DNA from 2 places in the Pantoea eucrina genome. Region 2 is predicted to be linked to the other one. Evidence: predicted binding sites of a transcription regulator. Region 2 holds the regulator's gene; the other holds the start of a gene.
The links. The regulator LexA, encoded in region 2, represses DNA repair genes until DNA is damaged. The targets are predictions, from matches to a motif close to TNCTGTATGTACATACAGNA.
Positions count from the first base shown of each region.

Region 1 (4,705 bases), 1.7 Mb from region 2:
GGATTACGTCAGTGCGGTGGAGCGTCTGGCGCAGAGTACGGAAACCGCGCCGCCGTCAGGCCAGCTACAGGAGCAGCTGCGTCCGGTGTTGCGTCATATTCTGGATAATGAGAGCGAAGTCAAACGCCTGCTGCAGGCGCGGATGGATGAGCTGACGCGGCTGGTCAGCCAGTCCTCCGTACAGAAGTCGGTGATGCGCGCTTACGGTCAGCAGGGTGACGTCTGGCTGCCGCAGGGCTGAATGCCAGCCCTCTCCCGCCGGGAGAGGGTCTCTTACTGCATTACTGCGCGGTATGCGCCGCAACCGGTTTCATCAGCTCTGGCTCAATATCCTGAATCACCGCCTCATCGGGCCGCTGCGCCACTTCCGCCAGCGCCTGCTGACACTCTACGGTCGGCTGTTCCACTTTGCGCAGGCGCAGACCATCATACTGCAGCCCACCGTTTTCCAGCACCAGCGGCATCACGCGCGACTGACGGTTGACGTTAACCCAGCGGTCGCTCAGGCGGGTCAGCTTGCCCGGTTTGGCAATGACGCGCTGCCACTGGCGGCAATCCAGCGTGTCGCCGTCGGCAGTGATAATCAGACTGCCCAGCGCCTGGCCGCTGATCAGCTTGCTCTGCGGCCCCACGGTCTGCCAGTTACCCTGCAGCGCGGCCGGCGCCGGGGTTTTTACCGCATCACTGTAGCTGTTAATCTGCGCGCACCCGCTGAGTGCGACGGCGGCCAGCACGATCCACTTTTTCATTTTGATTCCCTGTCCTCGCGTTAATGGCGGCTACGGTATAATTTTTCTCAGGCGTAAGGCAAGCGATCTGCAGCAAAACCCGGCGCGCCTGACAACGCGGCAGGTTGCAGTTACACTATGCGCCGAGTTAATGACCCGGAACCGAGCATGAAAACCCCTGAAGAGTACTATAGCCTGGCGCGCAGCCTGTTTTTCACCGCCCACCCCACCTTTCAGGCCGCGCTGGATGAGCTGAGCGAAAGCGATGCCCGCGCGGCGAATATGTCACTGCGTGAACTGCGCGACTGGCATGCCGAACGGATCTACGCGGCCTTTATCCGGCAGAAAAAGCTGGATGGCATCCTGTTCTCTATTCAGCTCGCCGAGCCGGATAAGGCAGTGGCCGCAGAAGCGATTGAAGCCTATCTGAAGACGCACGCTGAGGCGCTGGGTATGACGTGGGAAGAGTTTTGTATAAAGAATGAGCTGTAACGCTGAGTTATAGCCGGTAAAGTTGTACAAGACGAAAAATATAGTTGTACAAAGACATGTTTTTGTATAAGTTACGCAGCATGACAACCGTCAGGGATTGTCCCTTAACGAATGGTGCGTTTGCGCCACCTCTGGAAGTGGTGCTGGTTTTCCACTTCCAGAGGTTCATTTTTTCCCCGGCTTTTTCCGGCGCTTTTCCTCACTCCGTTGATGCGTACACTTTTTTCCGCCTGTGCCGTCCGCACCCCTTGCTACTGTTTTTATTTACAGTAATATGATGCCCTGACCTTATTTGATGGATGGTTCTGATGTTTGTAGAGCTGATTTATGACAAGCGTAACGTCGCTGGCCTGCCCGGCGCGCGCGAGATGATTCAGGCTGAGCTCGAAAAGCGGGTACAGCGCGTGTTTCCGGAGGCTGAAGTGCGGGTAAAACCGATGGAGCGCAACGGAATCGATACCGATTTAAGCAAAAACGATAAAGCGACCGTTGCGCGCATTGTCGAAGAGATGTTTGATGAGGCGGATATGTGGCTGGTGGCCGACTAGGCCACCCTGCCGTGTGCGGTTAGCTCTCCTGCTCAATATGGTTAACCGCAATCTCTAAATCCTGAATAGTCTGGTCAATATTCTCCAGCAGTTTACTCTGCTCATTGATCAGCTGCTCAAATCGCCCCGCATACTCTTTATCTTTGTACTCGCCGGCATCAAAGGCCAGCCAGTGTGCAGAGAGCGTTTCAGTGTTGGTCTGCGCGTAGTGACGCATCTCTTTAAGCTGTGAGGTAACATCACGCAGGTACTCAGGTTTGGTTTTAATCGCTTCTGAATCGCTCATGCTATTTTCCTTTTTGCTTGTTTTGCCCGTTAAAATAACGTCTGAGTGATTAAAGATAGTCGATAATAGCGAAGCCGCATTAAGAATAGTCGGAAGTGGGTTTCAGGCCGGGGCTGACATCCCTGTCAGTACAGATAGCTACGCATCAGAGATATTTGCGCGCCAGCGTCATCAGTTCCGCTTTGGCAGCCTCTCCCAGCTGGCTCACGCCATGTTCAACAAACGTAAACGCCTGGACAAAATCTTTCACCCCGGCATCCAGCGCCGCTGCGGCGGGTGACGCTCCCTCTGTCTGAGAAGGTGCTGCCACCTCTGCCGGCGCAGCATCCGCGCGGGCAGAGGCCGTCGTCAGGGGATCGCCTGCCACAGGTTGTGGTGTTGCATCAGCCGGTACGCTCTCCTCTGGTGTCGCGGCCGCCTCTGCGCTCGTCGCCACCTCTTCCGTTACCGCCGGGCTGGCCGGTGCCGTCTCGTTAGCAAAGTTCTCCAGCGGAGAAACATCGTGTGGATCCGCTGCTGCTGCCGGGTTAACGCTCTGTTGTTCGCTCATGGTACTCTCCTTCTTTCGGGTTAACGACCGCCGCTGCCGTAGCCATACCGCGATCTGACGGGTAATATTCATCACTGCTTCCCTGCCGCTAGCTGCTGCGTTTAGCCGGTCTGGCCTTTTCACGCACCACTATTCCGTCAATTTTTAGCTGCAGGTCTGCCAGCTGTTCTGTCAGTTCGGCCACCCGCGCTTCGCGGCGGTCAGAGATTTGCCGGTACTCTTCCCGGATATTTTCGACGCGCTGGTTGGCTTCATTGCTGACGTAGATAAACATCGCGGTCATGGCAATGCATATCAGCGATAACAGCAGCATCATTCCCCCCAGCAGCAGCTGACGCCGGTGATTTCTGATCGTGAATTCACTGTTTATCTGCACCATCACGGTTCTCCTCAAGCGTGGTAATCAGTTGATTGATCTGACTGCGAAATTTATCGCTGTGATCGGTCTCAGTCGTTGCCAGCAAAATGCCCAGCGCATTTTTTATCAGGCGCAGATCGGTCTCCAGCGAAGAGATGCGACGCAAATTGCGATCGTGGCGAATGCGCAACTCATCATTCTCCTGCCGCATCAGCGCATGACTCTCTTTCAGTAACATCACCTGCTCTTTGTAACTGGTGATAATCTCCCCGCCTGCACGATTGCTGGTTACGATGGTTGCAATCCCGGCCAGTAATGGTTTCCAGAACACCGCTGCTGCACCACCGCCGAGAAGCAGTGCGCCAACGCTGGTGATGAGACTACTCTCCATGCCTTACCTCTCAGTACTGGCAAGGGCTCCGCCCGGAATACACTGGCCTCCCCTTGCCAGTCATACGATCAGTGTATTTTAAGTTTACTTTAATCATTTAATTTAAGTATACTTAAGTAAACCTTTCAGGAGTTGTCAAGATGAAAAATCAGGAAACGCCAGGCCAGCGCATTCGCGAACGCCGTAAAATGCTGAAACTGACCCAGCAGCAGCTGGCGGCAGACGTCGGCGTCTCGCACGTGGCTATTTCACAATGGGAAAAAAATGAGACGCTGCCGCGTGGCGAGCATCTGCTCCGGCTGGCAGAGCTGCTGCAGTGCCCGGCGGCATGGCTGTTTGATGGTGAGGGGGAACCCTTTGCGGTTGTCAGCAGCCACAGCAGCGTGCGGGCTGTGCCGCTGCTGACACTGCAGCAGGTTACCGGCTGGCTGGATGAAACCCGCCTGCAGCTGCAGCGGGAAGCCGATCGCTTTCTCTACTGTGACAGTGCGGTAAGCGACAGCGCCGTCGCCGTCGCCGTTCAGCTGGACGATCGTTCCATGCAGCCAGCTTTTCTGCCCGGCGATCTGCTGATATTCGAACCACAACGCTCTGCAGCGCCCGGTGAGGTGGTGCTGGCGCTGTATGCCGGGCAGGCGCTGGTCAGAACGCTGCGCGTGCGTTCCCCTTCACAAAATGAAGAGCATTTTTTATTGCGCCCGGTGAATGAAGATTATCCCGTACTCAGTACGGACAAACATGAGGTGCAGATTATCGGTGTACTGGCTGAAATGCGCCGGCACTATCACGCTGGCGGCCAGTAAAACCCCACACCGGCCCGCTACAGCGTATCGGTCAGGCGATCGATAACGATGCGGCCGGATGCATCCATCTGGGTAATACGGTAGTTCACGTTCCATGAGCGGCGGGTGTTGAATTTGTCGCTCAGCACGACGCTCCCTTTTGCCCTGCCCTGGCTGTCTGTGATCTGCCAGCGGGTAATGGCTTCCCGATCGTTCCGGGCTGTCTGTTTATCCTGCTCAACAAGACGATCTTCTGATTCCAGTTTCAGGTAATCACGTAACATTTTATTCCTCCGGCTAAAGTGGCTTAAGATACGCTTTTTATTAATCCATTCAATCGAAAATATTTATCGTTGATGCAGATTCATTTCGACCGATTGATAAATTGAATTGACCCCTGTTTTGCCGCTACGTTTATCAGATAAATCGGTAAATATTATGCTGATTTAGCCTCTGTGCGCTGGACATCCCGGCCCGTTCGACGGTTAATGTAAGAGCTTAAATAACGTTCCGGCAGGACAATTGCATGCTGACCACTATTCTTTACCGCAGCCATCTCGATGAACACGT
Region 1 covers NZ_CP083448.1:1,937,759-1,942,463, forward strand. Annotated here, with positions in the region: gene fliT (flagella biosynthesis regulatory protein FliT) at 1-241, shown strand, start outside; gene yedD (lipoprotein YedD) at 282-749, opposite strand; gene LAC65_RS09135 (DUF6388 family protein) at 897-1,220, shown strand; gene LAC65_RS09140 (DinI-like family protein) at 1,529-1,768, shown strand; gene LAC65_RS09145 (hypothetical protein) at 1,788-2,054, opposite strand; gene LAC65_RS09150 (hypothetical protein) at 2,200-2,604, opposite strand; gene LAC65_RS09155 (hypothetical protein) at 2,693-2,983, opposite strand; gene LAC65_RS09160 (hypothetical protein) at 2,964-3,353, opposite strand; gene LAC65_RS09165 (helix-turn-helix domain-containing protein) at 3,494-4,156, shown strand; gene LAC65_RS09170 (hypothetical protein) at 4,174-4,419, opposite strand; gene LAC65_RS09175 (diguanylate phosphodiesterase) at 4,662-4,705, shown strand, end outside.
Region 1: a site for LexA is predicted at 1,473-1,492, ahead of LAC65_RS09140 (DinI-like family protein). Genes of this name have one in related genera too.

Region 2 (4,705 bases):
GCGTGGAAAAAATCATTGCGGGACTGGCTGACCAGGCAAACTTCAGCCTGCGCCATACGGTAATTGAAGCGCACGGCCTGTGCGAAAACTGTGCGGAAATTGCCGCCTGTACACAGCACGCCGGCTGCGCGCACGATCATGAAGCGATGAGTAAAAAACGCGGCAAAAAGGGCTGAGCACACGCCTGAAGGCATGCGGGCGGGTTATGCTCTGAAGCGGGGTGGCACTAGCTGTGTGGATCGTTGTGCCGGCTTTCCCATTCGTTTACTTCGCGCTCCGCTTCTGCTCTGGCATAGCCGTAACGCTCCTGAATTTTGCCGATCAGCTGCTCGCGTCTGCCTTCGATCACGCTCAGGTCATCATCGGTCAGCTTGCCCCACTGCTCTTTGCATTTTCCTTTAAACTGTTTCCGGCTGCCACTCGCTTCATCTCTGTTCATTGCATCTCTCCCCGGTTTGCTGAGCCAGACGGTATGCCACCACAGCGCGGGCTGAACCGCCGTATAACCCGCGTGCTGTCACGTTAAGGTTAACCGCTGCAGCACAAACTGCCAGTTTTGTGGGCTACCGCCTGACCGGCTGCTATCACACGCTGAACCAGCTGTCGCGCTGCCAGTGATGACGCCAGATCAGCCCGAGCGTAATGCCTCTCAGCGCGAGAAATACGGTAATAGCCAGCCATAAACCATGATTCCCGAGCCACGGCAGCGTCAGCAGCGTCAGCGCATAGCCCAGCGCCGCCAGCAGCATGCTGTTGCGCATATCCCGGCCGCGCGTGGCTCCGATAAACATCCCATCCAGCAGATAGCACCAGACGCCAGCCAGCGGCAGGATCACCTGCCAGATCAGATAGCGGTCAGCCGCCTCACGCAGCGACTCAATCGAGGTCAGCAGCGCGATAATTGCCGGACCGCAGAGGGCGTAAATCACAGCGAACAGCAGCGCCACAATGCCCGCCTGCCGGCAGGCGGCATACCAGATCAGCCGCAGCCGGCTGCGATCGCCTGCGCCGGTCGCCTCACCGGAGCAGGCTTCCACCGCATACGCAAAACCATCCAGCGCATAGGCAGTAAAAGTCAGGAACATCAGCAATACCGCATTGACGGCGACCACGTCAGCGCCGAGTCGCGCGCCCAGTAGCGTCAGCGAGGCGAAGCAGAGCTGCAGCAGCAGCGAACGCAGCATGATGTCGCGGTTAAGCCGGAACAGGCGCGCGGCGTCGCCGCGCCAGCTGGCTTTAAGCAGCGAAAATGATATGCCGCGCAGCGCCAGCACCCGCGCCACCATCCATAGCCCCACGGCCAGCGTCACATAGTCCGCGACGGCGGTGGCCGCTGCGGCACCCGCCACGCCCCAGTGCCACTGCAGAACAAACAGCAGATCGAGCAGGATATTCACGACGTTGCCGGTAATAAGCAGCACCATCGGCGCGCGCGCATACTGTACGCCGAGCAGCCAGCCGAGGATCACCAGATTTGCCAGCGTGGCAGGCGCGCTGAGCCAGCGGATAGCGATAAAGGTTTGTGCCTGCTGCTGCACCGCCTCGCTGCCGCCCATCAGCGCGGCTGCCAGCTCGCTGACCGGCGTTCGTAGCGCAATGAACAGCACGCCTGCCGTCAGCGCAATCAGCATCGGCTGGATCAGCGCCCGCGCCAGCGCTGGCTTATCGCGGGCGCCGAACGCCTGCGCCGTCAGGCCAGTGGTGCTCATCCGCAAAAAGAGCAGCAGCATAAAGACAAAGCTGGTGGCCGTTGCACCCACGGCTACGCCGCCGAGGTAAACCGGGCTGTCGAGGTGGCCAATGATAGCCGTATCCACAATGCCCAGCAGCGGTACGCTGATGTTAGAGAGGATCATGGGCAGCGCCAGGCGCCAGAGCGTGCGATCAGAAGAGGTAAACAGCGGCATCAGCCAGTCCTGTTATTGCGGGCAACGCGCCTCATGCAGCTGCACGGCGCCACGGTTGGAAGCAGAGGGGTAATATAGCAGACCGCGGCCTGTGCAGGCACAGACCGCAGCGGGGGGACTAACCAGGTATTACAGCCATTCACCGGTACGGACAATACCGACAGCCAGACCTTCAACGGTCAGAGACTGCTGGCGCGTATCCACTTCGATAGGCTGAAAATCGCTGTTTTCCGGCAGCAGATGCACGATAGCACCCTGCTTTTTCCAGCGTTTTACGGTGACCTCGTCGTCAATGCGCGCCACCACGACCTGGCCATTACGCACATCCTGGGTTTTATGCACGGCAAGCAGATCGCCATCCATAATCCCGATATCTTTCATCGACATGCCGCTAACGCGCAGCAGAAAATCCGCGCTCGGCTTGAACAGGTTAGCATCGACCTGATAGTGGGTCTCGATGTGCTCCTGAGCCAGCAGCGGCTCGCCGGCAGCGACACGCCCGATTAACGGCAGTCCACCGCTTGTCTCTTCTTCCATCAGCAAGCGAATGCCGCGCGAGGCGCCAGAGACAATCTCAATGACCCCTTTACGCGCCAGCGCTTTCAGGTGCTCTTCAGCTGCATTGGGTGAGCGGAAGCCCAGCTGTGAAGCGATTTCAGCACGCGTTGGCGGCATGCCGGTTGTATTAATATGGTCGCGAATCAGGTCATAGACCTGCTGCTGCCTGCTGGTTAACGCTTTCATCCCGCCCCCTGGTTGTTTATACAGTCGCTGTGAGTATATACAGGTATTGGCGAAATGAAAACCGCAGCTGCGGCAAAAATCAGCGATATATCGGTACGGGCGGCCTTAATATGCGTGCGGCCAGAGCAGCGTTATCCAGACAAACAGCGCGAGAAGGATCGTCAGCAGTACGGCGGCAGAACCCATATCCTTAGCGCGGCCCGCCAGCGGATGACGCTCCTGGCCGATTCGGTCGACCACCGCCTCAATCGCGCTGTTGAGGATCTCCACCACCACCACCAGTATCACCGAACCAATTAGCAGCACGCGCGTCACTGCGTCCACATCCAGCCAGCAGGCGACAACTACCGCAATCACCGCTGCAACGGCTTCCTGACGAAAGGCCGCTTCATGTTGCCAGGCTGCGCGTATTCCCTGCCAGGAGTAGCCCGCCGCTTTGATGATACGCAGCAGGCCGGTAACGTTATTTGCCATGAATAGGGAACCCTTGAGTAATTTTGGCGTCAATGAGTGCGCAGCGTGCGATGGCACAGCCACAGATCTCCGCTGCACTTTCTGGTATGCTTGCCGCGCTTTGCTAACAAGAGGCTTCAAGTTGTCTATGTCAGGTTGGCGTAAACTCTATTACAAATTATTGAATTTACCACTCTCTATTTTGGTAAAAAGTAAGGTCATACCGACCGATCCGGTTTCGGAGCACGGTATCGATCCCACTCGTCCCGTGATGTATGTTTTGCCTTATGATTCAAAGGCGGATCTGCTTACATTACGCAACCAGTGTCTGCGGCTTGATCTGCCCGATCCGCTCGCGCCGCTGGAGATTGACGGCACGCTGCTGCCGCGCCATGTGTTTATTCATGATGGCCCGCGTGTCTTTCCTTACTATGTGGCGAACCCGGAGTCAGTGAAACTGTTTCACGACTATCTGGATCTGCATCGTAATAACCCGCAGCTGGATGTCCAGATGCTGCCGGTGGCGGTGATGTTTGGCCGTGCGCCGGGTCGTGAAATTCAGGGCGAGCCTACGCCGCATCTGCGCGTACTGAATGGCGTACAGAAGTTTTTCGCCATTCTCTGGCACGGTCGCGACAGCTTTGTCCGCTTCTCTTCCACCGTCTCGCTGCGCCAGATGGCGACCGAACACGGCACGGATAAGTCGATTGCGCAGAAGCTGGCGCGCGTGGCGCGTATTCACTTTGCCCGCCAGCGTCTCGCCGCGGTGGGACCAAGCCTGCCCGCCCGTCAGGATCTGTTCAACAAGCTGCTGCAGTCGAAGGCGATTGAAAAAGCGGTTGAAGATGAAGCGCGCAGCAAAAAGATTTCGCATGAAAAAGCGCAGCAAAACGCCGTTGAGATGATGGAAGAGATCGCGGCAGACTTCTCATATGAGGCGATCCGCGTTACCGACCGCATCATGGGCTGGCTCTGGAGCCGCCTCTATCAGGGCATTAGCGTCAACGGCGGCGAGCGCGTGCGTCAGCTGGCGCAGGATGGTCATGAAATAGTCTATGTGCCCTGCCACCGCAGCCATATGGATTATCTGCTGCTCTCCTACGTGCTTTATCATCAGGGGCTGGTGCCGCCGCACATCGCTGCCGGTATCAATCTTAACTTCTGGCCAGCCGGGCCCATTTTCCGCCGGCTGGGGGCCTTCTTTATTCGCCGTACCTTTAAGGGCAATAAACTCTACTCCACCGTATTCCGCGAATATCTGGGCGAGCTGTTCAGCCGCGGCTACTCGGTTGAGTACTTTGTTGAGGGCGGACGCTCGCGCACCGGTCGCCTGCTCGATCCCAAAACCGGCACGCTTTCAATGACGCTGCAGGCGCTGCTGCGCGGCGGCAGCCGTCCGATTACGTTTGTACCGATCTACATCGGCTATGAGCACGTAATGGAAGTGGGTACTTACGCCAAAGAGCTGCGCGGCGCAGCGAAAGAGAAAGAGGGCTTTGTGCAGATGGTGCGCGGCCTGCGTAAGCTGCGCAATCTCGGTCAGGGCTACGTTAACTTTGGCGAACCGCTGCCGCTGGTTAACTACCTGAACAAGCATATTC
Region 2 covers NZ_CP083448.1:252,824-257,528, reverse strand. Annotated here, with positions in the region: gene zur (zinc uptake transcriptional repressor Zur) at 1-176, shown strand, start outside; gene LAC65_RS01145 (CsbD family protein) at 227-439, opposite strand; gene dinF (MATE family efflux transporter DinF) at 585-1,907, opposite strand; gene lexA (transcriptional repressor LexA) at 2,037-2,651, opposite strand; gene LAC65_RS01130 (diacylglycerol kinase) at 2,757-3,125, opposite strand; gene plsB (glycerol-3-phosphate 1-O-acyltransferase PlsB) at 3,253-4,705, shown strand, end outside.